DNA from 2 places in the Achromobacter sp. SD115 genome. Region 2 is predicted to be linked to the other one. Evidence: riboswitches for the same ligand, from Rfam matches in the RefSeq annotation. Region 2 holds a riboswitch; the other holds the start of a gene.
What was found. Region 2 has a riboswitch for glycine ahead of gcvT (glycine cleavage system aminomethyltransferase GcvT). Riboswitches for the same ligand answer to the same signal wherever they lie in the genome.

Region 1: another riboswitch for glycine. It lies ahead of IPU70_RS18885 (D-amino acid dehydrogenase); the one in region 2 lies ahead of gcvT (glycine cleavage system aminomethyltransferase GcvT).

Annotation. Positions count from the first base shown of each region.
Region 1 covers NZ_JADIJM010000013.1:64,585-79,669, forward strand. The annotation lists gene IPU70_RS18885 (D-amino acid dehydrogenase) at 1-1,094, opposite strand, end outside; glycine riboswitch at 1,139-1,227, opposite strand; glycine riboswitch at 1,229-1,321, opposite strand; gene ampC (class C beta-lactamase) at 1,478-2,614, shown strand; gene IPU70_RS18895 (3-hydroxybutyryl-CoA dehydrogenase) at 2,632-3,627, opposite strand; gene IPU70_RS18900 (NAD/NADP-dependent octopine/nopaline dehydrogenase family protein) at 3,644-4,741, opposite strand; gene IPU70_RS18905 (AraC family transcriptional regulator) at 4,856-5,866, opposite strand; gene IPU70_RS18910 (MFS transporter) at 5,991-7,367, shown strand; gene IPU70_RS18915 (DUF2242 domain-containing protein) at 7,580-8,416, shown strand; gene IPU70_RS18920 (CopD family protein) at 8,510-8,935, shown strand; gene IPU70_RS18925 (MetQ/NlpA family ABC transporter substrate-binding protein) at 9,091-9,906, shown strand; gene IPU70_RS18930 (methionine ABC transporter ATP-binding protein) at 9,925-11,028, shown strand; gene IPU70_RS18935 (methionine ABC transporter permease) at 11,009-11,665, shown strand; gene IPU70_RS18940 (PLP-dependent aspartate aminotransferase family protein) at 11,720-12,910, shown strand; gene IPU70_RS18945 (hypothetical protein) at 12,885-13,364, opposite strand; gene ppk2 (polyphosphate kinase 2) at 13,552-14,784, shown strand; gene IPU70_RS18955 (DOPA 4,5-dioxygenase family protein) at 14,789-15,085, opposite strand, start outside.
Region 2 covers NZ_JADIJM010000026.1:54,805-69,889, reverse strand. The annotation lists gene IPU70_RS27740 (ABC transporter substrate-binding protein) at 1-62, shown strand, start outside; gene IPU70_RS27735 (ABC transporter permease) at 89-1,030, shown strand; gene IPU70_RS27730 (ABC transporter permease) at 1,033-1,938, shown strand; gene IPU70_RS27725 (ABC transporter ATP-binding protein) at 1,944-3,635, shown strand; gene IPU70_RS27720 (amidase) at 3,668-5,077, shown strand; gene IPU70_RS27715 (M81 family metallopeptidase) at 5,111-6,586, shown strand; gene IPU70_RS27710 (DUF945 family protein) at 6,825-8,789, shown strand; gene gcvP (aminomethyl-transferring glycine dehydrogenase) at 8,884-11,757, opposite strand; gene gcvH (glycine cleavage system protein GcvH) at 11,860-12,237, opposite strand; gene gcvT (glycine cleavage system aminomethyltransferase GcvT) at 12,336-13,436, opposite strand; glycine riboswitch at 13,523-13,645, opposite strand; glycine riboswitch at 13,681-13,776, opposite strand; gene IPU70_RS27690 (ZIP family metal transporter) at 13,832-14,725, opposite strand; gene IPU70_RS27685 (superoxide dismutase) at 14,756-15,085, opposite strand, start outside.

The DNA of each region.
Region 1 (15,085 bases), on a different contig from region 2:
ATGCTGGGCGTCATCGGGCGCAATCCGCACCAGGGCACCACGCGCGAGGTGCGGATGCCGGGGAAGTGCTTGCGGGTCCAGTCCACCAGCGGCTGCACGCGTTCGGCGCGGATGTCCATGTTGAAGCCGTTGAACTCCGCCGTGCCGGCCACGCGGAAGCGGTCGCCGAGGCGGCTGGTGACGATCTTGGCGGCTTCGTCCAGCAGGCTGACCTGCGGCGCGGCGGCCTGGCTGGCGGCGTCGTCCAGGTGCACGCTGATGGAGTAGCCTTTGACTGGATAGATGTTGAGTGTGTCGCCCAACTGCCTGGCGAATTGCCGGCTGACGGCGCCGGCGCAGACGACGATGGCATCGGCCTCGTGCTGTTCGGTCCGCGCGCCGCCTTCGCGCGCGACGTCGAGCACGTAGGGCGCGCCGTCCAGGCTGATATTGCGGATGTCGGCGTCCTGCGCGAAGCGCACGCCGCGGCGCTCGCAGGCGCGGGCCAGGCCGCTTGTGAACTTGTGGATATCGCCGGTGGCATCCGAGGGCGTGTAGAAGCCGCCGTAGCAGGAGGTTTGCAGCGTGGGTTCGATGTCGCGCGCTTCCTGGGGGGATACCGCGTAGCGCTCCAGCCCGCCTTCCTGCAGCAGGGCATTGGCGCGGCGGGCGGTCTCGAAGCTGGCGGCGTCGTGGTAGATGTGCAGGATGCCGCGGCGCTCCAGGTCGAAATCTATCCCTTCCTCTTCAGCCATGGTGTACAGATGCTGGCGCGCGGCGATGGCGAGGCGGGTGGTCTCGATGGTGTTCTTGCGGTAGTTGCGGATCTGTCCGATGAACTGCGCCAGCCACGAATACTTGTGCCAGCTGAAGCGGGGATTGAGCAGCAGCGGGGCGTTGTGGCGTCCGAGCCAGCGCAGGCCCTTGAGGATGGTCGCGGTACTGTTCCAGACCTCGGCGTTGCTGGCGGACAACTGGCCGCCGTTGGCGTAGGAGGTTTCCATGGCGGGGTAGCGCTGGCGGTCGTAGACGGTGACGTCGTATCCCAGTTTGCTCAGGGCATAGGCGGACGTGACACCGGTGATACCGGCGCCAATGATGGCGATGCGGGGCATGATGGCTCCAGATTGGGTGGCCGCGGCCACCCGGCCGCAGCACCCCATCTGTCTCTGTACCTGAGAGCTTCACCCGCAGCGCAGGCGGCGGGTTCCCCTTCGGTGGGCGCGCTCGGCGCCTCTCTCCAGATTGTCTAGACCGCGCAGTCCTGTTTGCCTGAGAGTTTCCGGGGCGGTTGCTCCGTCGGCGCCTGCCGCTGTGGACGGGTCTCTTCTGCGGGGTTTTGGATCGACGAGGCGAGGATAGCCAAAATCCACCGGAATGAGACCAAGGGTTAATACCAATGAATCGTCCCGTCGCGTTACGATGCATGCGCGTCGCCAGCCTACGGCGTCGTGGAAATTCAACACCACATGGGATGACGGGAATGCGCTTGAACGGAATGTTGCGCACGGGATTGTTTGCGCTGATAGCCGGCGGCTGCGCCGTGGCGTATGGCGGCCAGGCCGAGGTGGACCGCAAGGTCGACGAAGCGGCGCAGGCCGTCATGCGTGAACACGGCATCGCCGGCCTGTCGATCGCTATTACCCAGAACGGGACGCAGCGCTTCTACAACTACGGCGTGGCGTCCAAGGAAACGGGCAAGCCGGCCGGCAGCGATACGCTTTACGAAGTCGGGTCCATCAGCAAGACCTACACGGCAACCTTGGCCGGCTACGCTCAGGCGCGCGGTCGTCTCGCCTTGAGCGACAGCCCGGCCAAATACCTGCCCGAGCTGGCCGGCAGCAACTTCGCCAAGCTCAGCCTGATCAATCTGGGCACGCACACGACGGGCGGTTTTCCCCTGCAGGTGCCCGGCACGGTGCGGGACCAGGCGCAGTTGATGGCCTATCTAAAGGCCTGGAAGCCGGAGCACGCCGCCGGTACGTATCGCACCTACGCCAATCCCAGCATCGGCATGCTGGGCGTGATCGCCGCCAGGAGCCTGAACCGGCCGTTCAAGACGGCCATGGAGCGGGACCTGTTTCCCAAGCTGGGCCTGACCAGCACCTACATCGACGTGCCGCCCGCCAGGATGGCGGACTACGCGCAGGGCTACAACAAGCAGGATGCTCCCGTGCGGGTGAATCCTGGCGTGCTGGCGGACGAAGCCTACGGCGTGAAGACCAGCGCGCGCGACCTGATCCGCTTCGTCGATGCGAACATGGGCCTGAATGTGGCCGATGCCGAACTCCGCAACGCGATCGCGCAGACGCAAGTCGGCTATTACCAGCTGGGCGACATGACCCAAGATCTGGTCTGGGAGCAGTTGCGCTATCCCGTGGCGCTGGACGCGTTATTGACGGCCAATGCCGGCAACTACAACAGCCAGAGCCAGGCCGTGGTTGCGCTGAACCCGCCGCTGCCGCCGCAGGACGCCGTGTGGATCAACAAGACGGGTTCGACCAACGGCTTCGGCGGCTACGTGGCGTTCGTGCCGTCGAAGCAGCTGGGCATCGTGATACTGGCCAACCGGAATTATCCGAACGAGGCGCGGGTGCGGCTGGCCTACAAGATCCTGGGCGAACTGGATAAGTAGGCGCGCCGGCCAATGGGCTAGCGCGCGGGCAGCTGCCGCGCCGCGTCGAAGCGGGGCAGCATATCCATCACCTCCAGCCGCTTGCACAGCTGCGCCAGCCGTTCCATTTTGTAGGCGTTCACGTCCATGCCGGCGTAGTCATAGAAGCCCTGGCCGTCGCGCAGTCCGTTGCGTCCTTGCTCCATGTTGCGGGCGATGACGGCGGGCGAGGCGAAGCGCGGATCGATGGCATCGGACAGGTAGCGCGAGGCGTAGTAGAGGATATCGCCGCCGCCCCAATCGATGAATTCCAGCAGGCCCAGCACCGAAAAGCGCAGGCCGAAGCCCAGGCGCACGGCGGTGTCGATGTCTTCGGCGCTGGCCACCCCTTCCTCCACCATGCGGGCGGCTTCGTTCATGGCCAGGGCCTGGATGCGGGGCACGATGTAGCCGGCGGCGGGCGCGCATTGCACCGGCTTCTTGCCTGCCAGGCGCAGCACTTGCAGCAGGCCTTGCGTCGCGGCCTCGCTGGTTTGCGGACCGCGGCTGACTTCCACCAGCGGTATCAGGTAGGCGGGATTGAGCCAGTGCGCGTTCAGGAAGCGTTGCGGACTTTCCACCAGTTCCGCCAGCTCGGTGACGAGAAAGGTGGACGTGGTGGAAGCGATGATGCTGTCTGGCGCGCAGGCAGCGCTCAGCCAAAGAAAAGCATCGCGCTTGGCGTCCAGGCGTTCGGGCACGGCTTCGAACACCACGCGCGCCTGCCGCAAGTCTTCAGCCGCGTCCTGGCGCGTGCACAGGCGGACGCGCGCCAGCGCGATGTCCGCTTGCGACGCGTCCAGCAAGCCCAGCCGGGCCAGGATGCCCAGTTCGCGGCGCAGGTCATCCCGTACTCGGGAAAAGTACGTGGATTGCTCTGCGGGCGTGCGCGGCTTGATGTCTATCAGTGTGACGTCCAGCCCCGCATGTACATATGACAGCGTGATGCCCACGCCCATGCGGCCGGCGCCGATCACGCACAGTTTCTCGTTCATGGCATGCATCCTCGTTTCAGCAGCCTTCGGTCAGCAGCTTGCGCATGTCGTCGCGCGACAGGCGGTCCAGGCCCAGGCGTTCCAGCGTGCGCCCTTCAGCGTAGAGGTCGCGGCCGGTCACCGCGCTGGCCAGGCTCAGCAGGCCTTGCGCCACGGGCGTGGACACGCCCGCCCAGCGGCCGGCGGACACCAGGAACGACAGGCCGAGCCGCGTGTCCTCGAGCATGTAGCGGTGGGTGCGCAGGTCTATGTCCTCGCGCCAGTCGCCGCTGTCGGTGAGCTTGCCGTGGGCGCCGCGGCCGTACATCCATTCGTCGCCTGCGGCGGCGTAGTGGTCGGCCAGCGGAAAGTGCGGCGCGGCATAGCCCAAGGCCACGCGGATGGCGATGCGCTCCGTGTCCAGCGCGTCGGTCACGCGCCGTATGGCAGGCTGTGTGCCTTCATTGTGGATATCCCATTTGTCGAAGTGCTCCAGCGGACCCGCGTTCATCATGATGAGCGGTGGGTGGATGATGGGACCGGCATTCATCAGCGCGCCGGAGAGCCCGTCCTCTATCGGTTCGATGCTGTCGTAGGCGCGCTTGACCACGGCCAGCGCGGGCCCGGACAGGCGGCGCGGAAAGACGCCGGTAGGCAGACGGGTCGCGTAGCCGCTGATCACCACCTTTTCGCCGTGCTTGCGGGCCAGGTAGGGCAGGGTGCCGGTCTCGGCAAAGGCGGTATCGGCGGAATTGCCGGCGTCTTTCATGGCGCGGGCGAAGACGTAGCTGCCGAAGGTGCCCGGCGGCAGGAACACGACCTGGCCGTCGCGCAGCAGGGGAGCCATTTCCTGCGCCAGGGCTTCGTGCGTGGTCGACGGCAGGGGAATGACCAGCAGTTCCGCATCGCCCACGGCCGCGGCCAGGTCGCGCACCAGCTGCAATTGCTGGGGGCCATCGCCCAGCGGGATCTGGCGGCTGCCGCGATAGTCGGTGACGGCCAGCGCGCCTGCGTCCCGCAATCCCTGGAAGGCTGCCCAGTCGCGGCGCCACCAGCGCACCTGATGGCCTTTTTCAAACAGGTCGGCCGCCGCCGCATAGCAGCCGTGGCCGCCGCCTATGACGCTGATTCTCATGGACAAGCTCCGTCTGATGGAGTCTCGATCCTAGCGGCGGCTTGCAGGCGGGGCTGCGCCGAACGCGCAAGCGGCGTTCCGATCCGGCAAGCGAATCCAGTCGTCTGGCGGCGCCTAATGCCTGTTGCGGCGCAGGGTATCCGAGGGCAGGCAGCCGTAGCGTTTGCGGTAATGCGTGGCGAAATGCCCGAAGCTGGCGATGCCGTGCCGCAACAGGATATCGGTGACGCTGTCGCCTGCGCTGGCTTGCTCCAGCGCCGCATGCACCAGGGCCAGCCGCTGGTTGCGCACGTAGTCGCTGGGGCTTTGCTTCAGGAACTGCGTGAAGCCGTTTTGCAGCGTGCGCACGGATACGCCGCAGTGCGCGGCCAGGTCCGATAGCGAAAGAGGTTCGTCCGGATGGCTTTCTATGTAGTCGCGCGCCCGGCGTACGTGCAGGGGCAGCGGCTGGCGGCGATCGGCCAGCAAGGCTGCGGAATAGTTGTGCGGCAGCTGGGTCAGCAGCAGCGTCAGCAGATAGTCCGAGAAGCCCGCGGCCAGCGTCTGCGTGACGCCTTCGATGGCGGGGTTGCGGTACAGCCGGCATAGATAGTCCAGCGTTTCACGCACTGCCACCGGCCCGGGCGCGTCGGCCTCCATTTGCAGGTCGAATACCAGCGCCTGTTTGATGGGGCGTTCCAGCAGCCGTTGCAGCTGGCGTTCCAGCGCTTCGCGTTCGATGCGCAGGATCAGGTTGCGGCAGTCGCGGCCGATGCGGATCACGCTGCGTTCGGAGGGCGAGGAGATGGTCAGGCTGCCCGCGTTCATGGAGGCGCTGCGCTTGCCCAGCGTGATCAGTCCGGATCCTTGCAGGGTGATGCGGATCAGGTAGTAGCTGGCGATGTCGCCGGCGTCGATCTCGACCTCGGCGCCGTAATGCAGATCGAACAGCGCGGCGTTGCCGAAGAACACGCCATACAGCCGCGACTGCAGGGGCTTTCCCGGGGGCACGCACATGCGGTGCGACCATAGGTGCTGGCTGACCTGATCCTTGATCTCGGCGATGTTGCCCGAGTCCAGCAAGCAATGGCGGTCCAGCGGATTGGTGTCGTTGAACATGCTTTCCTGCGCAGCGGGAACAGTCATTGCGTCAGGCGTACAGAGGCTGGCCGCGCAAAGACCTACAAAAGATGGGCCTGCAAGCAAGTGAGGCGCAACCTCGCCCATTGGGCGATGGGCAGATCTCACCACCATACAAGGGAAACAAACCATGACTGACGGCAGCCCGCGGCACGGATCAAAACCCAGCTACGCCTACGAGTGGTACGTCGTGGTGATATGCATGCTAGCGTACATATTTTCCTTCGTCGACAGGCAGATCCTGGCGCTGATGATCGAACCCATCAAGCACGATCTGCAACTGTCCGATACGCAATTCAGCTTGCTGCACGGACTGGCGTTCTCGCTGTTCTACGCCTTCATGGGCATCCCCATCGCGCTGCTGGCGGATCGCTATTCGCGCCCGAAAATCATCGCCATGGGCGTGGCGTTCTGGAGCCTGGCCACGGCGGCCTGTGGCCTGTCGCGCAATTTCGCGCAGATGTTCCTCGCGCGCATTGGCGTGGGCGTGGGGGAGGCGGCGCTGTCGCCCGCCACCTACTCCATGCTCAGCGACATGTTTCCGCGTGAAAAACTGGGGCGCGCCGTCGGGGTCTATTCGATCGGTTCGTTCATTGGCGGCGGCATGGCCTTTCTGATCGGCGGCTATGTCATCGATCTGCTCAAGAGCGTGGACACGGTCACCTTGCCCTGGGTAGGCGCGATGCGGCCGTGGCAGGTGACCTTCTTCATCGTGGGACTGCCTGGTCTGCTGATCGCGCTGCTGATCCTGCTGACGGTGCGCGATCCGCAGCGGCTGGGTTTGCGGCGCAATGCATCGGGGCAGGCCCAGAAGCCCGCCATGAAGGACACCTTCCGTTTCCTCGGGCGCCACCGCCGCACCTTTTTCTGCCACTACCTGGGCTTCTCCTTCTATGCGATGGCGCTGTTTGCGCTGCTGGGCTGGACGCCGGCGTTCTACATGCGCAAGTTCGGCATGTCGCCGGTGGATGCCGGCTACATGCTGGGCGTGGTGGTGCTGGTCGCCAATACCGCAGGCGTGTTCTGCGGCGGCTGGCTGATGGACTGGCTGGCCCGGCGGGGCTACAGCGATGCGCCGCTGCGCGCCGGGGTGATCGGCGCGGCGGGCATGGCGGTGCCGGCGGTGATCTTCACCCAGGTGGATTCCCTGTGGCTGTCGGTGGGGCTGTTGCTGCCCGCCATGTTCTTTGCGTCGTTTCCCATGCCGACCTCGACGGCCGCGATGCAGATACTTCCTCCCAATCAACTGCGCGCGCAGGTGTCGGCGCTGTTCCTGCTGATCTCGAACCTGATCGGGCTGGGGCTGGGCACCACTGCCGTGGCCATGTTGACGGACCGGTTGTTCAAGAGTCCGGCGGCGGTTGGACAATCCATGTCTGTCCTGGTCGGCGTGGCGACGGTGCTGTGCATCGCCTTGCTGGCGCTGGGCTGCAAGCACTACCGGCGCAGCCTGAACCTGGAAGCGCAGGACCTCCGGCCGCTTGAGCCCGCGCGCGTGTCGTCCTGAAAGGGGCGTCCAGGGGCTGCCGGGGCCACGATGCGGCCCTTTTTTGGATCCTGTTACCTCTGCGTTGAACTACACATCCCTGGTAAAGGAAATGGTGCCGGGGATGCGCTATAACGAACGCTTTACGCATCACTGTTCCGTGCCTGGCGCAGTGGGCGGGCCGCCATGCTGGCTGGCCGCGCCCCACGCCGTCCCATGCCGGACCCCAATTCATGCCCCCTGTTTACCGCCGTCCCTTCCTGGTTCCCTTGCTTGTCCTGACGGGCGTCCTGGCAGGGTGCTCTTCCCCCAAGCCAGAGTTCGAAAAAGAAGATTTCACCCAGAACAACACTTACTCGCGCACCGTCGCCGCGAGTAACGTCGCGGCCTGCGATGCCGGCCGCCGCGCCTTGCTGAGCCAGGGCTACAACATCGACAAGTTCGAGGGCTCGCGCGTCACGGGACACAAGAATTTCCAGGACGAAAGCGGACAGCACACGCAGATTGCCTTCAACATCGAATGCGCCTCCGACGGCGGCGCGAGCGAGCGCGCCACGGTGTTCGCCAACGCGGTGCAGGACCGCTATTCGATCAAGCGCACCAACAGCTCGGCCAGCGTGGGCGTAAGCGTGCTGGGCCAGGTGTCCATGCCGTTCGGCTCCAGCGACGACTCGCTGGTGAAGACGGGCAGCCAGACGGTTGCGCGGCCCAAGTTCTATGAAGGGTTTTTCCAGCTGTTGCAGCGCTTTCTGCCAGATGCGCAGGCGGCCGCCGCGCCGCCTGCGCCCGCGACCGGCCGGGCAAAGCCGCAGCCCAAGATCGCGCCGGCCGAGCCGGCGGAATCGCCCGACAAACCGGCGGACACGTTGAATCCGGCGGCGGCCAACGGCGCCGGCGAATCTCCGAAAACCCCAGCGGCGGGAGGCGCCAGTTCGCCCGCTGTGCCTGCGTCGACGGCTTCCCCGCCCGCAGCGCCTGCACCAGCATCTGCCGCCCCTGCGTCCAGCGCGCCCGCAGCAAAACCCACGCCAGCGCCGGCCGCTGAGGCCAGCCCCGAAGCGGCCAAGTAGGGCCGCGCCGCCGCGCCGGCTTGCCGTAGCGCAAACAGTTGCGGCGCGCCGATACGCGGCGCGGTCCGCAATCCGGCGATAATGCCGGGCATCATGACCTATCAACTCCTGAAAATGCTCCACGTCGCGGCCGTGGTCGCCTGGCTGGGCGGATCGCTGTTCGTGTCGCTCTTCCTGCTGTCCTCGCAGCCGCAGGACAGTGAAGAAGCGCCGAAAGAACGCAAGATGCTGGGCGCCTTGCGCCGCTGGACGCTGTACGTGACCACGCCGGCCATGGTGCTGACCTGGCTGGTCGGTCTGCACCTGGCCATGACCTTCGGCTGGTTTGCCATGACCTGGATCTGGGTCAAGGTGGCCTTCGCGCTGGCGCTGTCGGCGCTGCTCGGCATCCAGAGCGCGGCGTTGCGCCGCATGGCCAACGGCAGCGCCAAGCGCCCGCCGCTGGTGGACCTGTACGCGCCGTTCACCGTCATCGCTTCCGCGGTCATCGTGACGCTGGTGGTCGTCAAGCCTTTCTGATCCGCGCGGCCGGACATGTGCCGGGACCATATGCCCAGCCGCCATAACCAAACGCCCCTGTAATAAGGACTCAACGAACTATTCGTTCGCGTGCTCCGTCCCTCTCCCTAGAATCGTTTCTCTCATAACCGCATAGCCTGAGAGGCGATTCCAACATGACTTCCCGTTTCTTCAAGCGCCTGCTGGGCGCGGTGCTGGCTTCGGCGGCAATGTTCCATGGCCCGGCGTTTTCGGCTGATCCCAAGCCCCTCAAGGTGGGCGTGCGCGGCGGCGTCGACGAGCAGATCTGGGAGGTGGTGGCGCAGGTCGCCAAGAAGAACGGCCTGGCGGTGGAGCCCGTCATCATCACCGGCACCGCCAGCCCCAACGAGGCGCTCAACAACGGCGACCTCGATGCCAACGCCTTCCAGCACATACCTTTCCTGAACGACCAGATCAAGCAGCGCGGCTACAAACTCGTGTCCGTGGCCAACACGCTGATCTCGCCCATCGCGTTCTACTCCAAAAAGTACAAGTCGCTGCAGGAATTGCCCGAGGGCGCCCGGGTCGGCATCCCCAATGACCCCAGCAACCAGACGCGCGCGCTGGTCATCCTGCGCGACCAGGGCTTGATCACGCTGAAGGACGGATTCGATCCTGCCACCGGCACGGCGACCCTGGCGGACGTGACCTCCAACTCCAGGAAGCTCAACTTCGTGGAAAGCGCTTCCGTGGTGCTGGCGCGCTCGCTGCCGGACGTGGACACCGCGGCCATCGTCAACAGCTTCGCCTATCAGGCCGGGCTGATCGCCACGCGCGACGGCATCGCGGTGGAAAAGAAGGAAAACAATCCCTACGTGAACATCATCGCGGTGCGCGAACAGGACAAGAACGCGCCCTGGGTGCCCGAACTGGTCAAGGCCTACCACTCCGAAGAGGTGCGCCAGTTCATTCTGAGCAAGTACGAAGGTTCGGTCATTCCGGTTTTCTGAGGCTGGAAGCGGGCAATGATGCAACACGAATTTTCCGTGAGCGGGCTGGTCGACGCCGCGCCGCAAACGCCGGCCGGCGACGCGCACATCGTCTTCGAAGGCTTGCAGAAGCGCTACGAGGGTACGCAGGGGCCGGTGGCCGCTTTGTCCGACGTGTCGTTCTCCATCGCCCGCGGCGAGGTGTTCGGCATCATCGGACGCAGCGGCGCGGGCAAGTCCACGCTGCTGCGTTCCATCAACATGCTGGAGCGCCCCAGCGCCGGCCGCGTGCTGGTGGACGGCGTCGATGTGGGCGGCCTGGATGAGCATGCGCTGGTGGGCCTGCGCCGCCGCATCGGCATGATCTTCCAGCACTTCAACCTGCTGTCGGCCAAGACGGTGGCCGAGAACGTGGCCTTGCCCTTGCGGGTGGCTGGCGTGAAGCCCGCGGCCGCGCGGGCCAGGGTGGAGGAATTACTGGAACTGGTGGGGTTGCGCGACAAGGCCGACGCCTATCCGGCAAAGCTGTCCGGGGGCCAGAAGCAGCGCGTCGGCATCGCACGCGCGCTGGTGCACCAGCCGGAGATCCTGCTGTGCGACGAAGCCACGTCGGCGCTGGACCCCGAGACCACGCAGTCGATCCTGGCCTTGCTGCTGGACATCAACCGCAAACTGGGCCTGACGGTGGTGCTGATCACGCACGACATGGCAGTGATCCGCGAGGTCTGCCACAAGGTGCTGGTGCTGGACGGCGGCCGCAAGGTCGAGGAAGGCGAGGTCTGGCGCGTGTTCGGCAACCCCCTGGCCGATGCCACGCGGGCCTTGCTACGGCCTTTGCAGCACGACCTGCCGGCCGACCTGGCGGGCAGGCTGGTGCCCGACCTGCAAGGCCGCGCGGGCGTGGCGGTGCTGCGGCTGCGCTTCACGGGGCAGGGGCGCCCGCAGGGCGTGTCCTTGCAGGCGCTGGCGGCGCTCGGCCCCGGCGCGACGCTGCTGCATGGCGGCCTGGACCGCCTGCGCGGCCACGCCCAAGGCAGTCTGCTGGTTTCCGTGCCAGCGGGCGCATTACAGGAAGAGGCCACGCGCGCCGCGCTGGTGGCCGATCAGATCAAGGTGCTGGGTTATGTCGCTGCCGATGCTTGATAAATACCTGCAGGCTTTTCTGCAGACCCTGGCCATGGTGGGCGTATCCGCCATCATCGCCATCGTTCTGGGCCTGGCGCTGGCCGTGGTGCTGACCGTCACCGCGCCCGGCAATCTGTATCCCCGGCCGCGCTTCAACAAGGTCCTGTCGGTGACGGTGAATACCTTCCGCGCCATCCCCTTCATCATCCTGCTGGTGGCGATGCTGCCGTTCACGCGCTTCCTGGTGGGCACCACGCTGGGCACCTGGGCCGCCATCGTGCCGCTGTCGGCCAATCTGGTGCCGTTCTTCGCGCGCATCGCCCAGGTCAGCCTGAACGACGTGGACCACGGCCTGGTGGAGGCAGCGCGGGCCATGGGCTGCCGCCGCTGGCACATCGTGCGCCACGTGCTGTTGCCGGAAGCCTTGCCGGGCATCATCGGCGGCATGACGGTCAGCGTCATTGCCATGATCAACGCCTCGGCCATGGCCGGTGCGGTGGGCGCCGGCGGCCTGGGCGATCTGGCGATCCGCTACGGCTACGAACGCTACGAGACCCGCGTCATGTTCGAGGTGATCGTGATCCTGATCGCGCTGGTTTCCATTGTGCAATTCACCGGCGAATGGCTGTCGCGCCGCGCCGACCACAAACGCTGACTTTGCACCGGGGCCGCATGCTCCGGTCTTACCCGAAAACACAGGAACACTGAAATGTCCGAGTCCCCGCAACACGGCTTCGCCACGCGCGCCATCCACCTGGGCTACGACCCGCTGGACGAGCAGGGCGCGCTGGCGCCGCCTCTCTACCTGACCTCCACCTACACCCAGGACAGCATCGAGGCCTTCGACCAGATCCGCCTGGGTGAGAAGCAGGGCTACGTCTACGGCCGCACGCGCAATCCGACGCAGGCGCTGCTCGAAGAGCGGCTGGCATCCTTGGAGGGAGCCGAGGCTGGCGTGGTGACGGCGTCGGGCATGGCAGCGATTTCGGCGACCTTGTTCTCGCTTTTGCAAAGCGGCGACGAGATCGTGGTGGACCAGATCGTGTACGGCACCGCCTTCACCCTGTTCACGCAGGGCCTGGCGCGGTTCGGCGTGCGCGCGGTGTTCGCCGACTTCACCCGTCCCGAGACCGTGGCCGCGGCCATCGGCCCCAAGACGCGCGCCGTCTACTTCGAAACGCCCGCCAATCCGAATCTGCGCCTGGTGGATATCGCGGCGGTGTCCGCCATCGCCCGCGGCAAAGGTGTGCTGACTATCGTCGACAACACCTTCGCCACGCCGGTGCTGCAGCGGCCGCTGCAGCATGGCGCGGACATCGTGCTGCATTCGGCCACCAAGTACCTGGGCGGCCACGGCGACCTGCTGGCCGGCGCGGTGCTGGGCCGCAAGGAGCACATTGACGCGATCCGGTTGCAGGGGTTGCGCTACTTCACCGGCGCCACCTTGTCGCCTTTCACGGCTTTCCTGGTGCTGCGCGGGATCAAGACGCTGGAATTGCGCGTGGCGCGCCATAGCGAATCCGCCTTGCGGGTGGCCAAGCTGCTGCGCGAGCATGCGGCGGTGGCCGACGTGTTCTATCCCGGCTTGGCCGATACTGCGGGGGCCGAGATCGCGCGCCGCCAGCAATCGGCGGGTGGCGGCCTGGTCGCGTTCGAGTTGAAGGGCGGATTGACCGCTGGCCGCAACCTGCTCAATAGTCTGAAGCTGGCGCGCATCGCAGTCAGCCTGGGCGATCCTGAAACCCTGATCCAGCATCCCGCGTCGATGACGCACGCCAGTTACACGGCTGAGGACCGCGAACGCTATGGATTGTCCGAGGGCTTGCTGCGCCTGTCGGTGGGCCTGGAGACGCCTGAAGACATCCTGTCCGATCTCAGACAGGGCCTGGACCGGCTGTAGCGGCCGCGGGGGGCGTGGTTGTGCCGCGCCGCCAGGCTACCCATTCTCCCGCGCACTCGAAGTTGCGCGGTCCGCGCGCGGCGGCTGCCAGCCCCGCGCGCAACGCGCCCATGTCCAGTCCGGGCATGTTGTGCAGCAGGGGGGGAGGCAGGCGTTCGACGTCCAGCGTTGCCTCGTCGAGCTCCATGGCCATCAGCCCGCCGCCGTCGCTGGGCACGCGCAGGAACCACAGGCCCTCCATGTAGTCGCCCGACCAGGGATCGGGGTAGATGGCCTGCGTGTAGCGGAACCCGAATTCCTGGATGTCGCTCCAGGGCCAGAACTCCTGCTGGCCCAGGGCGCGCGCCAGCTCGCCGCTGCGCGTGAAACCGGCCTCGTCGAAGCATATGGTCTCGCTCAGGGGATTCTCGGGCGGTGTCGGACCGGCAAGCAGCCGTTTGATGAATGACCACATGGCGCGGAGGCAGATGAAGGGAGGCCAGTGTAGCGGCCTTCGTCGCTGCAAAAATGTTACAACGTTTGATCGTAGTCAAATCCGCAGGGCAGGGCTCGGGGTAGCGTTTGCGCTTTTCCCGACCAAGGCCGCAGGCGCAAGCCCGGCAGCCGCGGACAGGACGATCAGCGTAGCAAGGACAGGATCGATGACAGACAAGACCACCCCAGCCACCGGACAAGCCATCGCCGAGGCGCCGCGCAAGCGCGCCGCCAGGCGCACCGCCGTCGCGTCCACCAAACCGGTCGCCAAGACGGTGGTCAAGACGGTGGTCAAGACGGTGGTCGCGCCTGTGACCACCAGCCGTAAACCACGCGCGGCCAAGGCCCCCGCGGTTGTTGATCCCATATCCGCGGCAGCCGCCGCCGAGCCGGCTCTCAATGTGCGCAAGCGTGTCGTCGCCCGCCAGGATGCCGCGCGCCAGGAGACCGTGGCGGTCCTGGCCGATATTGCCCGCCGCTACAACGTCAGCGCGCCAGCCCATTCCCGAGAGGCGCTGCGCTCGGTCATCGAGGAGCTGTCGCCGGACGATGCGCAGGCCGTGCACCGCGCGCTGGTGGAAGCCAATTCGGCGGCGCCGCGCGTGCGCCGCAACCCCGACGACGAGCTGGCCGCGGACTGGCGCGAAGGCGTCTATCCCTATCGCCACCGCATGCTGCGCCGTAACTACGAAAAGCAGAAATACAGCCTGCAGGTCGAACTGCTGAAGCTGCAGGCCTGGGTCAAGGCCACCGGCCAGCGCGTCGTGATCCTGTTCGAAGGCCGCGACGCCGCGGGCAAGGGCGGCACCATCAAGCGCATGATGGAACACCTGAATCCGCGCGGCGCGCGCGTGGTCGCCCTGGAGAAGCCGTCCGACACGGAAAAGGGCCAGTGGTACTTCCAGCGTTACGTGCAGCACCTGCCCACCGCGGGCGAGATCGTCATGTTCGACCGCTCCTGGTACAACCGTGCTGGCGTGGAGCGTGTGATGGGTTTCTGCACCCAGAACGAATACCTGGACTTCCTGCGCCAGGTGCCGGACTTTGAGCGCCATCTGGTCAGCAGCGGCATCCATCTGGTCAAGTTCTGGTTCTCGGTCAGCCAGGAAGAACAGCGCCGCCGCTTCCTGCAGCGCAAGGTGCATCCGCTCAAGCAGTGGAAGCTCAGCCCCGTGGACCTGGCCTCGCTGGACAAGTGGGACGACTACACCCGCGCCAAGGAAGCCATGTTCGCGCACACCGATACGGCCGACGCGCCCTGGGTGGTGGTCAAGTCCGATTGCAAGAAGCGCGCGCGGATTAATGCGATGCGCTATGTGCTCAGCCGCCTGCCGTACGAAGGCAAGAGCGGCGATCCCATGATGGCGCTGGATTCGTTGATCGTGGGCCGCGCGCTGTAGCCGTTCAGGCGCCCAGCGCCTTCAGGTTCAGCGTGTAGCTGCGGCCGATCCAGACGGCGCAGTCGCGGTGGTCGCGGATCGAGTCGCCGGTGTTGGGATGCATGAAGACGTCCAGCGCCCCGTGGTGCAGGGTCAGCCAGGTGGCGATCTCCGCGAAATGCTCCGGCGTGAAGGCGATCTGGTAGCTCCACTGGGGATGCGGGCCGACGGGGCGCTCATGGAAGCGCCCCATTTCCATCTTGCCAGCAAAGCGTGCGGTGATCCGTTCGCGCAGCGCGTGCGCCGCGTCGCGGCTGGCGGC
Region 2 (15,085 bases):
AGCTGTCGGGCCTGGTGCATGCGCCGGTGTTCGCGTTCTGGAATGTCAAGAAAGCCCCTTGACGGGCAAGTAGTTCAGGGGGAAATACATGCTGGCATTTGTCTCACGCCGGCTCCTCGCGACCATCCCCGTTCTGGTGATGGTCGCGGTGGTGGTCTTCGCGATATTGCGTTTCAGCCCGGGGGATCCGGCCATCATCATGGCGGGCGATGGCGCCACGCCCGAGCGTATCGTGCAGATACGCCAGACGATGGGCCTGGACCAGCCGGTCATCAAGCAATTCTTCATCTGGGGCGGCAAGCTCCTGCAAGGCGACCTGGGCACTTCGCTCATGTCGGGCGTGCCGGTCACCAAGCTGATCGGCCAACGCCTTGAACCCTCGCTCAGCCTGGCGGTGCTGACCCTGGTGTTCACGCTGATCGTCGCCATCCCGCTGGGCGTGCTGGCCGCGTGGCGGCAAGGCAAGCTGCTGGACCGCGCCGTCATGGGCTTCTCGGTGCTGGGCTTCTCGGTGCCGGTATTCGTCACGGGCTATGTGCTGATCTGGCTCTTCGCCATCAAGCTGGGCTGGTTCAACGTGCAAGGCTACACGCCGCTGGAAAAAGGCTTCTGGCCCTATCTGCACCGCCTCATCCTGCCGTCGCTGGCCCTGTCCACGGTCTACGTGGCGCTGATCGCACGCATCACGCGCACCAGCGTCATCGAGGTCATGGGCGAGGACTTCATCCGCACGGCGCGCTCCAAAGGCCTGGGCGAAACCGGCGTGCTGCTGGGCCATGCCCTGCGCAACGCCGCGGTGCCCATCGCCACGGTGGTGGGCCTGGGCATCGCGCTGCTGATCAGCGGCGTGGTCGTGACCGAATCGGTGTTCAACATCCCTGGCCTGGGCCGGCTGGTGGTGGAAGCCGTGCTGGCGCGCGACTACCCAGTCATCCAGGGCCTGACGCTCTTCTTCGCGTTCGTCTACGTGTTCATCAATCTGGTTGTCGATTGCGCCTACACGGTGTTCGACCCGCGGATCAGGTACTAACGATGCAAACGCCAACCGATGCCGCCGCGCAAGCGGCCGCCGATCTCCCCGGAGGCGGCACGCCCCAGGCCACCGCCTGGCGCCAGATCCGGCTGGGGCTCAAAAGCTGGCCCGTGATGCTGGCGCTGATCGTGCTGGTGGCCGTCGTCGCCATCGCGCTGTTCGCGCCGCTGCTGGGCACCGTCGACCCCACTTTCATCAACCCCGGCGCGCGCCTCAAGCCGCCCTTCTCCGATTACCTGCTGGGCACTGACGCCTTCGGCCGCGACGTCTGGTCGCGCGTGGCCTACGGCGCCCGCATCTCGCTGATTGCAGGCTTGGGCGCGGCGCTGGTCAGCGTCGCCCTCGGCCTGGTCATCGGCGTGATCGCGGGCTGGTTCCGCTCGCTGGACGGGCTGATCATGCGCACCATGGACGCCATCATGGCCATCCCCGGCATCCTGCTGGCGATCGCCCTGGTGTCGGTCACGGGCGCCAGCATCACCACGGTGCTGGTGGCCATCACCATCCCGGAAATTCCGCGGGTGGTGCGGCTGGTGCGCGGCCAGATCCTGACCGTGCGCGGCGAGCCCTACGTCGAGGCGGCGCTGGCCCTGGGCACGCCGCTGCCGCTGCTGCTGTGGCGCCACATGGTGCCCAGCACCATCGCGCCGCTGACGGTGCAGGGCACGTATGTCTTCGCCTCCGCCATGCTCACCGAAGCCATCCTGAGCTTCCTGGGCGCGGGTATCCCGCCCGAGATCGCCTCCTGGGGCAACATCATGTCCGAAGGGCGCATGTACTTCCGCATGCTGCCCGGCCTGATCCTGTTCCCCGGCCTTTTCCTGTCGCTGACCGTGCTCAGCGTGAACATCCTGGGCGACGCCTTGCGCGACGCGCTGGACCCGAAAATGGTGCGCAGGATCTGATGCCGATGACCTACTCTCCCATTCCTCCCGCGGGCGACACCTCGTCCGCCATCCTGGCCATCCGCAACCTCTCGGTAGAAGTCGCCGGCGCCGGCAACCGCGTCGTGCGCAACCTGAGCCTGGACGTGCACGCCGGCGAGACCGTGTGCGTGGTCGGCGAATCCGGCTCGGGCAAGTCCGTCACTTCGCTGGCCGTGATGGGCCTGCTGCCGCCCGGCGTGCTGGGCGTCAGCGCGGGTTCCATCCGCGTCGAAGGCGAAGACGTGGTCAGCGCCACGCAGCGCCGCCTGCGCGAGATGCGCGCCACGCGCATGGCCATGGTGTTCCAGGAACCCATGACCGCGCTGAACCCCGTGCACACCGTGGGCAAGCAGGTCGACGAAGTGCTGCGCCTGCACCGCAAGCAGATGTCGGCCGCGGAACGCCGCGCCAAGGTGCTGGACATGTTCCGCTCCGTGCACCTGCCCGACGTCGAACGCATCTTCGAGGCCTATCCGCATCAGCTGTCGGGCGGCCAGCGCCAGCGCATCGTCATCGCCATGGCGCTGATCCTGGAACCCAAGCTGCTGATCGCCGACGAGCCGACCACGGCGCTGGACGTCACCACGCAGAAGCAGATCCTGGCGCTTATCAAGGAACTGCAGGTCAAGCACCAGACCGCCGTGCTGTTCATCACGCACGACTTCGGCGTGGTGGCCGAGATCTCCGACCGCATCGTGGTGATGAACCGCGGCGACCTGATCGAAAGCGGCACGCGCAACGAGATCCTGGCCGAGCCCAAGCAGTCCTACACCCGCCGCCTGGTGTCCTCCGTGCCCAGCCTGGTGCCCTCGCGCCGCGAGGCGCCGGCCGGCATGCCGGTGCTGCACGTCAAGGGGCTGGGCCGTACCTACGGCACCAAGAGCTCGCTCTTTTCGCGCCAGACCGCGCGCAGCGTGATCGCGGCCACCGACGTCAACCTGACGCTGCGCAAGGGCGAGATCCTGGGCATCGTGGGCGAATCCGGTTCGGGCAAGTCCACCGTGGCGCGCTGCATCGTGCGCCTGATAGAACCCACCGCCGGCCACATGATGATGGGCGGCGAAGACCTCAGCACCCTGTCCGGCGCGGCGCTGCGCCCCGTGCGCCGCCGCATCCAGATCGTGTTCCAGGATCCGTACCGTTCGCTGAATCCGCGCCGCACGGTCGGCGAATCCATCATCGAGGGCCTGCTGAACTTCGGCGTGGCCCGCGAGCAGGCCTTGAAGCGCGCCGGCGAAACGCTGAGCGTCGTGGGCCTGAGCCCGGACGCGATGAACCGCTATCCGCACCAGTTCTCCGGCGGCCAGCGCCAGCGCATCTGCATCGCGCGCGCCCTCGTCATGGACCCCGAGGTCCTGGTGGCCGACGAGGCGGTGTCCGCCCTGGACGTGTCGGTACAGGCGCAGGTACTGGAGCTGCTGGAGCAGGTGCGCCAGCGCACCGGCGTGGGCGTGCTGTTCATCACTCACGACCTGCGCGTGGCCGCGCAGATCTGCGACACCATCATGGTGATGCAGCGGGGCAAGGTCGTCGAGACCGGCTCCGCCGAAACCGTGCTGACCGAACCGCGCCACGAATACACGCGGGCCCTGATCGATGCCGCGCCCGGACGCGACTGGGATTTCCGCAACTTCCGGCCGGTCGCGGCCGGCCTGGGCCACGCCGCCGCGCCCTGAGGCTCGCAGCCTGTACACACACTGGAACCGAAATGCCGCAACCGCATGAACTGTCCGCCGTGGAGATGCTCCAGGCCTACCGCAACAAGACGCTCTCGCCCGTCGAGGTCACCCGCTCGGTGCTGGACCACATCGCGCGCTGGGAGCCGCGGCTCAAGGCCACCTACGCCCTGGACGCGGACGGTGCGATGGCCCAGGCCCGCGCCTCCGAAGCCCGCTGGATGAAGGGCGAACCGCTGGCTACCGGGGGCCACACGCTGGATGGCGTGCCGGCCACCATCAAGGAGAACATCGCCACGCGCGGCGTGCCGGTGCCGCTGGGCACGGCAGCCACGGAATTGAAGCCCGCCGCCGCCGATGCGCCGCCGGCCGCGCGCATGCGTGAAGCCGGGGCGGTGCTGCTGGGCAAGACCACCATGCCCGACTTCGGCATGCTGTCCTCAGGCCTGTCCAGCTTCCATGAACTGACTCGCAATCCCTGGGATCTGTCCAAGAACCCGGGCGGCTCCAGCGCCGGCGCGGGCGCCGCGGCGGCCGCGGGCTACGGCCCGCTGCACATCGGTACCGACATCGGCGGCTCCGTGCGCCTGCCGGCGGCCTGGTGCGGCATCGCCACCCTCAAGCCCAGCCTGGGCCGCATCCCCATCGATCCGCCCTTCATGGGCCGCTGCGCCGGCCCCATGACCCGCACGGTCGCCGACTCGGCCCTCATGATGGGCGTGCTGTCGCAGCCGGACGCGCGCGACCATATGAGCCTGCCCTACCAGGACTTCGACTGGCTCGACCTCGAGCGCGACCTGCGCGGCCTGCGCATCGGCCTGCTGCTGGACGCGGGCTGCGGCCTGCCCCTGGACCCTGAAATCCGCGCTGCGATCGAGGCCGCGGCCCGCGCCTTCGAGGCCGCCGGCGCCACCGTCACGCCGATGCAGCCCTGGATGACGCCCGCCATGCTGGAAGGCGTGGACCGCTTCTGGCGCACCCGCTCGGCCATAGACCTGGCAGCCCTGCCCCAGGAGCGCCGCGACAAGATCCTGCCCTTCATCCGCACCTGGGCGGAAAGCGGCGGCGGCCAATCCGGCGAGGACGTATTCCGCAGCTATTACGAGACCATGAACGTGCGCGCCAAGACGGTCGCGGCCTGCGCGCCCTACGACTACGTGCTTTCGCCCGTGGCGCCGGTCGTCGCCTACAACGCCGAGTGGCCGTCGCCCACCAATGAAGTCGCGACCACCATGCACCACATCGGCTACACGCTGCCCTACAACATGAGCGAGCAGCCCGCGGCGTCCGTCAATTGCGGCTATACCAAGGCGGGCCTGCCCATCGGCCTGCAGATCGCCGGCGCCCGCTTCGACGACCTGGGCGTGCTGCGCATCGCGCGCGCCTGGGAAACCCTGCGGCCCGAACAACACCCCTGGCCCCAACCGCCCCAGGCAGCCTGACCTATCCTCAACAGCAAACCCACAGGAATTCCCATGCGTTGGCTTTTGGCAATGATCAAGCACGAAACGAATACGTTTTCGCCCGTGCCGACACCGCTTGAACGCTTTTTCCGCGGCAACCCCGAGGTCCTGGCCGGCGAACGCGCCATCAAGGCCTACGAAAATACCGACAGCGGCCTGGGCGGCTATATCGAAGTGGCGCGCCGCGAAGGCGCCGAGATGGTCGTGCCGGTGGCGGCCGAGTCCTGGCCCAGCGGCCCAGCCAGCGCCGACACCCACGAACGGCTGTGCAAGCTGGTTCTGGACGAGGTCCAGCGCGGCGGCTATGACGCCATCCTGCTCGACCTGCACGGCGCCATGGTGGCCGAGGGCGTGGAGGACGCCGAGGGCGACCTGCTGCGCCGCCTGCGCGAGATCGATCCGCACACGCCGGTGGCGGTAACGCTGGACATGCACGCCAATATCTACGACGACATCGTCAAGCACGCCACCGTCATCAGCGGCTTCCATACCTACCCGCACGTGGACATCCGCGCGGCGGGCCTGCGCGCCGCGAACGTGATCGCGCGCACCCTGAAGGGCGAGATCAAGCCCGTCATGTCCTGGGCCAACAAGCCCATGCTGCCGCACATCATGTGCCAGGGCACCCATGCCGCGCCCAACAAGCCGCTGCAGGAACGCTGCCAGGAGCTGGAAGCCGGCGGCGTGCTGGCCGCCTCGGTCTTCGTGGGATTTCCGCACGCCGACATCCGTGAAGCCGGCCTGAGCGCCGTGGTCTGTACCGACGGCAACCTGGCCGACGCGCAGCGCTACCGCGACGAACTGCTGGACCAGGCCTGGAACGGCCGCGCCGACTGGGTGTTCCACCCGGAGCCGCTGGCACCCACCATCGCACGCGCCAAGGCTATCGAACAAGGCCCCGTCGTATTGCTGGACCACTACGACAATACCGGCTCCGGCGGCACCATGGACACCACCGCCGTACTGGCCGAAGTGCTGCGCCAGGAACTGGAGAACGTGGTCTTCTACGCCATCTGCGACCCGCAGGCGGCGCAGCAGGCGGCAGCGGCCGGCGTGGGCCAGACCATCACGATCAAGCTCGGCGGCAAGATGGCCATGCCCGCCATCAAGGAACCCAGCGAACCGCTGGAAATCACCGGCCGCGTCAAGCTGGTGTTCGACGGCGTCTACCTGAACCGCGGCCCCATGTACCGCGGCGTACGCAACGACACCGGCCTGACCGTCGTGATCGATACCGGCCGCGTGGAGATCGTGGTCGTGTCGCGCCACCAGGAGCCCTTCGACATCAATTGCCTGCTGTCGGCCGGCATCGATCCGCTGCAAAAGCGCTACGTCGTGCTCAAGAGCCGGGTGCACTGGCGCGCGGGCTTCTCCGACATGGCAACGCAAGTGATTGAATGCACCGGCGTGGGCGTTACCACCTCGGATTACGGCCAGCTCGATTTCCAGCACGTGCGCCGTCCGATCTATCCCCTGGATCCGATGTAATCCGCGACCTTGGCCTTTTGCCCTGAAAAGCCGGCGCGAACGCGCCGGCTTTCATTTTGAAATCTTCTGTAACTGCGAGCACGGTCACATGACCACCGGCCTCGGTATACTCGCCGCGGGCCTTACAGGCCGATGAATGCGCGTATTCCGATGGCGGACGCCAGCAACAGGGTCCAGCGGCCACAAGCAGCCGCCAGTCACCGGATATGACTCGACAATCAACGATACAAGCAGAACGATGAAAAAGAGCGTAGCGATCACCCTCGGCGTGGTCATAGTGGGAGCGGGAAGCTGGGTCGGGGCCACGTGGTACACCGGCAAGCGCATCGAGGAAAGCTCGCAGCGCCATCTGGCGGAAGCCAACGAGAAACTGGCCAAGATCACGCCTCTGTTCGGTCTGCGCATCGATCAGCTGAAGTACGAACGCGGCCTGTTCTCGACGCAGGCGCGCTATGGCGTGTCGCTGGTCAACGGCGACAAGCTCGGCGAGGACCTGCCCAAGGGCATGATCGAGTTCGACGCGTCCATCGAACACGGTCCCTTCCCCAAGAGCGCCCTGGCGCGCGGCGCCATCGCCCCCAAGCTGGCGTTCACGCACGCCGAGCTCGCCAAGACCGACAACATCAAGGAACTGTTCGAGCTGACCAAGGGCGTAGCGCCCCTGAGCGCGGACACGGTCATCAATTTCGGCGGCTTCGCCACCTCCACCGCCAATATCGCCCCCGTGCAGATCACGCACGACGGCAACGCTGTCAACTTTAGCGGCATGGCGATCAACGGCACCTTCGACCGCGCGCAGCAGGCCGTCACGGCGCACGCCCTGGTCGAAACGCTGTCGGTGGATGGCGAGAAGTCGGATGACCCCATCAAGATGCTGCTGTCCGGCCTGACCATGGACGTCAACAGCCGCATGGGCAAGTTCGGCCTGTCGGTCGGCGATTCGAGCGTCAAGCTCAAGCGCATCGACGTCACCCGCCCCGGTGACGACGTCAAGGTCTCGGTGGACAATCTGGGCTATGGCGTCAAGCTGGCCGAAGACGACAAGAACGTCAATGTCGAAGCCACCTACCAGACCGGCACCATCACGCTGAACGACGTGGCGCTGGGCAGCGGCCAGGCCGTGATCAAGCTGGCCAAGCTGGACGGCGCCGCCATCAAGCAGCTGTCGGACACCTATAACCAGATCGTGCGCCAGTACATGCTGGGCGCCAGCGACGAAGGCCTGAAGGACGAGCAGTTCGACGCCGTGCTGGAAAACGCCGGCAAGCTGCTCAACGGCAACCCCTCGTTCAGCATCGATCCGATCAGCTGGAAGACCGACAAGGGCGAAAGCAAGCTGAACTTCACGCTGGACCTGACCAATCCGCCCAACGTCAAGGATCTGACTCCCCAGGAGATCATGGTCAAGGCCATCAAGCAGATCGATGCCACCCTGGTCATCTCCAAGCCCATGGTGCGCGACCTGATCGTGCAGTACGCCGTCAAGAAGCAAGGCTTGACCGCGGAAAAGGCCGCCGAGGAAGCCGACGACCAGATGCGCTCGATGTCCGGCATGGCTGAAATGCTCAACGTCGGCAAGAACGACGGCGACAACATCATCGGCAAGTTCCACTTCGCCGATGGCATGGGCGATCTGAACGGCCAGAAGATCCCCGCCGATGAACTGTTCGCGGGCCTGCTGGGCGCGACCGGCATGGACGACGACATGGACGGCATGGAAGAGGAAGGCGAACCGGCCGAAGGCGCCGAGCTGGCCGCAGCCACCGACACCGCCTCCGTGGCCGGCTACATGCAGGACTTCGACATGGACACCGTGACCGCCATGCTGGACGACATGGCCTACAACCCGCGCAAGCAGGATGGCGACGAAGGTCCTGTCCTGATGCTGGATCCCCGCGACACCGGCGCCAGCGAGCTGCGCGTCGACTTCCTGTGCAACGACTTCACAGAGAAGTGCCATGACCTCGTCGTGACCGCGACCTACAGCAGCAAGAAGCCGGTCTCGCTCAAGGCCATCAACGCCTGGAACCAGGAATACCGCTGGACGCGCGCCTACCTGGACGACAAGAACCGGGCCGTGCTGCAGATGGACATGAACTCGGAGGGCGGCATCGGCAAGGAAAACCTGCAGATCATGCTCAACACGTTCTTCAGCATCGCGGAAGACTTCGCCGTCACCAGCAAGGCCGCGCCGGCGAAGTAAATTTCAGCCGACGCAGGACGAAAAAATCCCCCATCTTTCGATGGGGGATTTTTTTTGCCCGGGCCCGGCTGGTGCCGGGCCTTGCCGTCCGCGTTTATGCGTAGGCTTCGATCGGCAGGCAGGCGCACACCAGGTTGCGGTCGCCGTAGGCATTGTCCACGCGGGCAACCGGCGGCCAGTACTTGGCGTCGCGCAGCGAGGCCACCGGGTAGGCGGCTTGCTGGCGCGGATAGTCGTGCAGCCATTCCTCGGCCAGCAGCATCTGCGCGGTGTGCGGCGCGTTCTTCAGGACGTTGTCTTCCGCATCGCGCTCGCCGCGCTCGACTTGAGCGATTTCCTCGCGGATCGAGATCATCGCGTCGATGAAGCGGTCCAGTTCGGCCACGCCTTCCGATTCGGTCGGCTCGACCATCAGCGTGCCGGCCACCGGGAAGCTCATGGTGGGCGCATGGAAACCGTAGTCCATCAGGCGCTTGGCGATGTCTTCGGCGCTGATGCCGCTGGTTTCCTTGAGCGGACGCACATCGAGAATGCACTCGTGCGCCACGCGGCCATTGCGGCCCGCGTACAGGACCGGATAGTGGTCGCGCAGGCGGGTGGCGATGTAGTTGGCGTTCAGGATCGCGACTTCGGTGGCGCGGCGCAGGCCATCGGCGCCCATCAGCGAGATGTACACGAACGGAATGGGCAGGATCCCGGCCGAACCGAACGGCGCCGCCGACACGGGGCCGACCTTGGCGTCGCCCGGCAGCTTGCCCTGCTCGTTCACCACGCCCGGCAGGTACGGCGCCAGGTGCGCGCGCACCGCCACCGGACCGACGCCGGGACCGCCGCCGCCGTGCGGGATGCAGAAGGTCTTGTGCAGGTTCAGGTGGGACACGTCCGAACCGAACTTGCCCGGCTGGGCCACGCCCACCATCGCGTTCATGTTGGCGCCGTCCAGGTAGACCTGGCCGCCGGCCTGGTGCACCAGATCGCAGATCTCGGTGACGGCTTCCTCGAACACGCCGTGGGTCGACGGATACGTGATCATCAGGGCGGCCAGCTTGTCGCCGACCTGTTCGATCTTGGCGCGCAGGTCGGCCAGATCGACGTTGCCGTTGGAGTCGGAAGCCACCACCACCACGTCCATGCCGGCCAGTTGCGCCGAGGCCGGGTTGGTGCCGTGCGCCGACGACGGGATCAGGCAGATGTTGCGTTGATGCTGGCCGTTGGCCTGGTGGTAGCCGCGGATGGCCAAGAGGCCCGCGTACTCGCCCTGCGCGCCCGAGTTGGGCTGCAGGCTGATGTTGTCGTAGCCGGTGATTTCGCACAGCGCGGCCGACAGGCGGTCGATCAGCTCGTTGTAGCCCTGGCTTTGCGAAGCCGGCGCAAACGGGTGGATCAGCGCGAATTCGGGCCAGGTGATGGGGATCATCTCGGCGGTGGCGTTGAGCTTCATGGTGCAGGAGCCCAGCGGGATCATGGTACGGTCCAGCGCCAGATCCTTGTCGGCCAGCTTGCGCAGGTAGCGCAGCATGTCGGTTTCCGACTGCACGCTGGAGAACACCGGATGCGTCAGGATGGCGCTTGCGCGCGCCACGCCGGCGGGAATGCCGCTCGCGGCGGCCGCGTCCAGCGCGTCGATGTCGAGCTCGACGTCGTCGCGCTCCAGGCCGGCGGCGAAGACATTGACCAGCGCCTGCAGGTCGGCCACGGTGACGGTCTCGTCCAAGGAAACCGCCAGGCGTGCGCCGTCGACGCGGCGCAGGTTGACGTGCTCGCAGTCCGCCGCGGTCAGGATGGCCGGGGTGGCCGCGCCGGTTTCCAGCAGCAGCGTATCGAAGAAGGTGTCGTTGGCGACCTTCACGCCCAGCTTGACCAGCTCGGCGCGCAGGATGGCGGTGCTGCGCTGCACGCGCTCGGCGATGCGACGGATGCCGGCCGGACCGTGCCACACGGCGTACATGCCGGCCATGACGGCCAGCAGCACTTGCGCGGTGCAGATGTTGGAAGTGGCTTTCTCGCGGCGGATGTGCTGTTCGCGCGTTTGCAGCGCCAAGCGCATTGCCGGGTTGCCCTGCGCGTCCTTGGACACGCCGACCAGGCGGCCAGCCATGTTGCGCTTGAAGGCGTCCTTGCAGGCCATGAAGCCGGCGTGCGGACCGCCAAAACCGAACGGCACGCCGAAACGCTGGGCCGAACCGATGGCGATGTCCGCGCCCCATTCGCCCGGCGCGGCCAGCAGGGCCAGCGCCAGCAGGTCGGTCGCAACGGCCACGATGGCGCCTTGCGCGTGCGCGGCTTCGGCCAGCTTGCGGTAGTCGACCACCGAGCCGGTGCTGTGCGGGTACTGCAGCAGCACGCCGAAACACTCGGGCAGGCCTTCGGCCTCGTCGCCGATGGCGATTTCGATATCCAGGCCTTCGGCGCGCGTGCGCACGACCTCGATGGTCTGGGGATGCACGTGGCGCGAGATGAAGAACACCGGGCTCTTCGACTTGGCGCTGCGGCGCGCCAGCGTCATGGCTTCGGCGGCGGCGGTGCTTTCATCCAGCAGCGAGGCGTTGGAGATGTCCAGCCCGGTCAGGTCGGCGACCATGGTCTGGTAGTTCAGCAGGGCTTCGAGACGGCCCTGCGAGATCTCGGGCTGGTAAGGCGTGTAGGCCGTGTACCAGGCGGGATTCTCAAGAATGTTGCGCAACACCACGTTGGGCGTCTGCGTGCCGTAGTACCCCTGGCCGATGTAGCTGCGGTAGACCTTGTTGCGGCCGGCGATCTGCTTCAGCTCGGCCAGCACGTCGGTTTCGCTGCGCGAGGCGGGCAGCGCCAGCGGGGCCTGGCTGCGGATCTTGGGCGGCACGACTTCTTCGATCAAGGCGTCCAGGCTGGCGCTGCCGATAACGGCGAGCATGGCGGCCTGGTCGGCGTCGGAGGGGCCGATGTGGCGGGGAATGAAGTCGGTATGGGTGTCTAGGGCGCGCGACATGGAGGATCTCGGGATAGCGGGTGTCGTCGGGGGACGGACGGTAATGCATCTTGCGGAACGGGCGCGGGGCTTGCGGCGCCGCGTCCGTTCCGGCCAGGCGGCTTAGCCGTTGGCGACGGCTTCGTAGCCGGCGGCGTCGAGCAGCTTGTCGGCGTCGGCGGCGTTGACCGGCTTGATCTTGAAGATCCAGGCGGTGAAGGCCGATTCATTGATCAGGTTGGGGTTGTTTTCCAGTTCTTCGTTGAACGCGACGATTTCGCCGGCCACGGGAGCATAGATGTCCGAAGCGGCCTTGACCGACTCGACCACGCCGGCGGTTTCACCGGCGTTCAGCTTGGCGCCGACCTTCACGTCGCCGACGAAGACCAGATCGCCCAATTGGTCCTGGGCGGTATCGGTAATGCCGACGACGAACACGTCGCCTTCGGCTTTGACCCATTCATGGGACTCGGTGTACTTGCGATCGGTGGGCAGACTCATGGGAACTCCTGAGGGAATGCGGGTAGATGAATGGTGTTGCGCGCCTCGCGCGGGCGGCCGTCGCCCCATGGGCCGGCGGCTCGAGCGAAGCTTCGAGTTTACGAGTGTTCGACCGCTTTGCCGTTACGCACGAACGGCAATTTGCAGGCCAGGGCGGGCACCCATTTGCCGCGGATGTCGACCTCGACCGTATCGCCCGGCTTCACGCCTTGCGGCAGGCGCGCGAAGCCGATCGACACGCCCAGCGTGGGGGACATGGTGCCGCTGGTGAGTTCGCCCGTGCCTTGCTTGGTGCGCACGGCCATGTGCGCACGCATGACGCCGCGCTCTTGCAGCTTCAGGCCGATGAAGGTGGCGGGGGTGGCGAATTGTTCCAGCGCGTCGCGGCCGATGAAGCGGCGCTCGGCGTTTTTCAGGGACACGGTCCAGGTCAGGCCGGCCTGGTCGGGCTGGGTCAGCTCGTCCATGTCCTGACCGTAGAGGTTCATGCCGGCTTCCAGGCGCAGCGTGTCGCGCGCGCCCAGGCCGCAGGGGCGCACGCCCTGGGCAACCAGATCGCGCCACAGCTGCACGACCTCGGCGGCGGGCAGCACGATTTCAAAGCCGTCTTCGCCCGTGTAGCCGGTGCGTGCCACCAGAGTGTCGTCGCCCACGCGGGCGGCCACGAAGGCGGTCAGCGGCTCGCTGGCGGCTTGCCACGCCGGGCGCGTGGCCCAGACCTTGGCGCGGGCGTTGGGGCCCTGCACGGCGACCATGGCCAGGTCGCGGCGCGGCGTGATGGCGACGTCGAACCGGCCGGCCTGCTTGACGCGCTGCATCCAGGCCACGTCCTTGTCGGCGGTGCCGGCATTGACCACCACGCGCCATTCATCGGCGGCGAAGAAATAAATGATCAGGTCGTCGATCACGCCGCCCTGGGGGTTCAGCATGCAGCTGTACAGCGCCTTGCCAGGCACGGTGAGCTTGGCCACGTCGTTGGCAACCAGGCGCTGCAGGAAGGCATAGGCGTCGGGGCCGATGACGTCGACGTTCAGCATGTGCGACACGTCGAACATGCCGGCGTCCTGGCGCACGGCATGGTGCTCTTCCAGCTGCGAACCGTAGGCCAGCGGCATGTCCCAGCCGCCGAAGTCGACCATGCGGGCGCCAGAGGCGACGTGTTCTTCGGCCAGCGGGGTGCGTTTGAGGGTTGCGGACATGCGCGGAAACTCCGGGACGGCAGTGTTGCCAGGGTTACGGAATGCCGGTGGTGCACGGCGGCCTGCGCCTGCACTACGGCTGAATCTTCCGCCCCTCTGTCCTTTTGCCTGAGAGTTGCCCCGCATGACGGGTTTGCACCTTCGGCGCCTGGGCTGCTCGCTATGTCCCTAGTTCAGGGGCGGCGCCAGGTCTCTCCAGAGTACTGTTTTGCCGGGTCCACACGGTGAGAAAACCGGGACGGGGCAAGCATGGGCGGTATGGGTTACCTGAGCGATTCCGGGCGAATTGCGCCTTCGGCGGCGGCCGGACGTACAGGCCGCTCTCTCCCGCAACATGCGTGACAGCGGCGCAAGCATACAACGAAAGCCGCGGCCAGGGAATGCCCGCGCCGGCCTCAACCCAGCGCCGTATCCAGCAGCATCATCAGCACGAAGCCCAGCATCAGCCCGCAGGTCGCATAGACCTCATGCCCCTTGCGGTGCGATTCCGGGATGATCTCGTGGCTGATCACGAACAGCATGGCGCCGGCGGCAAAGCCCAGGCCCCAGGGCAAGAGCGGCTCGGACCAGCCGACCACGGCGGCGCCCAATACTGCCCCCAGCGGCTCGACCAGCCCGGACAGCATGCCCAGCGCCACGGCGAACGCGCGCTGATAGCCCGCCGCCAGCAGCGCCACGGCCACCACCAGGCCTTCGGGAATGTCCTGGATCGCGATGCCGGTGGCCAGCGCGGTGCCGCGCATGGCGTCGTTGCCTGCATAGCCCACGCCGATCGCCAGGCCCTCGGGCAGGTTGTGCAAGGTAATGGCGAAGACGAACAGCCAGGTGCGGCGCAGGCGGTGCGCCTCTATCCCTTCCCTGCCCTTGATGAAATGCTCATGCGGCAGCGTGCGGTCCATGAGCAGCAGCACCGCCGCCCCCAGCAGCAGCGCGGCGCCCACCGTCAGCCCGGCGCCCCAAGGGCCATAGCCCAGGTCGCGACCCGCCGCGATACCGGGCGCCACCAGCGAAAAGGCGCTGGCCGCCAGCATCACGCCGGCGCCGAAGCCGAACATGCTGTCCTGCACTTTTTGCGGAATGCTGCGGGCGAACAGGATGGGCAGGGTACCCAGCGCCGTGGCGGCGGCGGCCACCAGACCGCCCAGCAGGGCGTCGGCGACGTGCGGCGCGCGCACGTCCAGATAGGCCCACAGCTGGTGCAGGCCCAGGCAGGCCACCAATACGGCCAGGGTCCACACGCTGATGCTGGTGGCCGCCGGCCGCACGCGATGACGGCTGAAAGTATTCATGTGCCGCTGCCCTCCTTGCCAGGAATGCGCTTAGCGCTGGGCCGCCGCGTAGCGGCGCGCCACTTCAGGCCAGTTCACGACATTGTAAAAGGCGCCGATGTACTCGGGCCGGCGGTTCTGGTACTTCAGGTAGTAGGCGTGTTCCCACACGTCCAGCCCCAGGATGGGCGTGTTGCCCTGCATCAGGGGGCTGTCCTGGTTGGCGCTGCTTTCCACCATGAGCTTGCCGGCCGGCGTGACCGAGAGCCAGGCCCAGCCGCTGCCGAAGCGGGTCAGCGCGGCCTTGGTGAAAGCGTCGCGGAAAGCGGCCAAACCGCCAAGCTCGGCTTCGATGGCCGCCGCCAGGGCGCCATCCGGCTC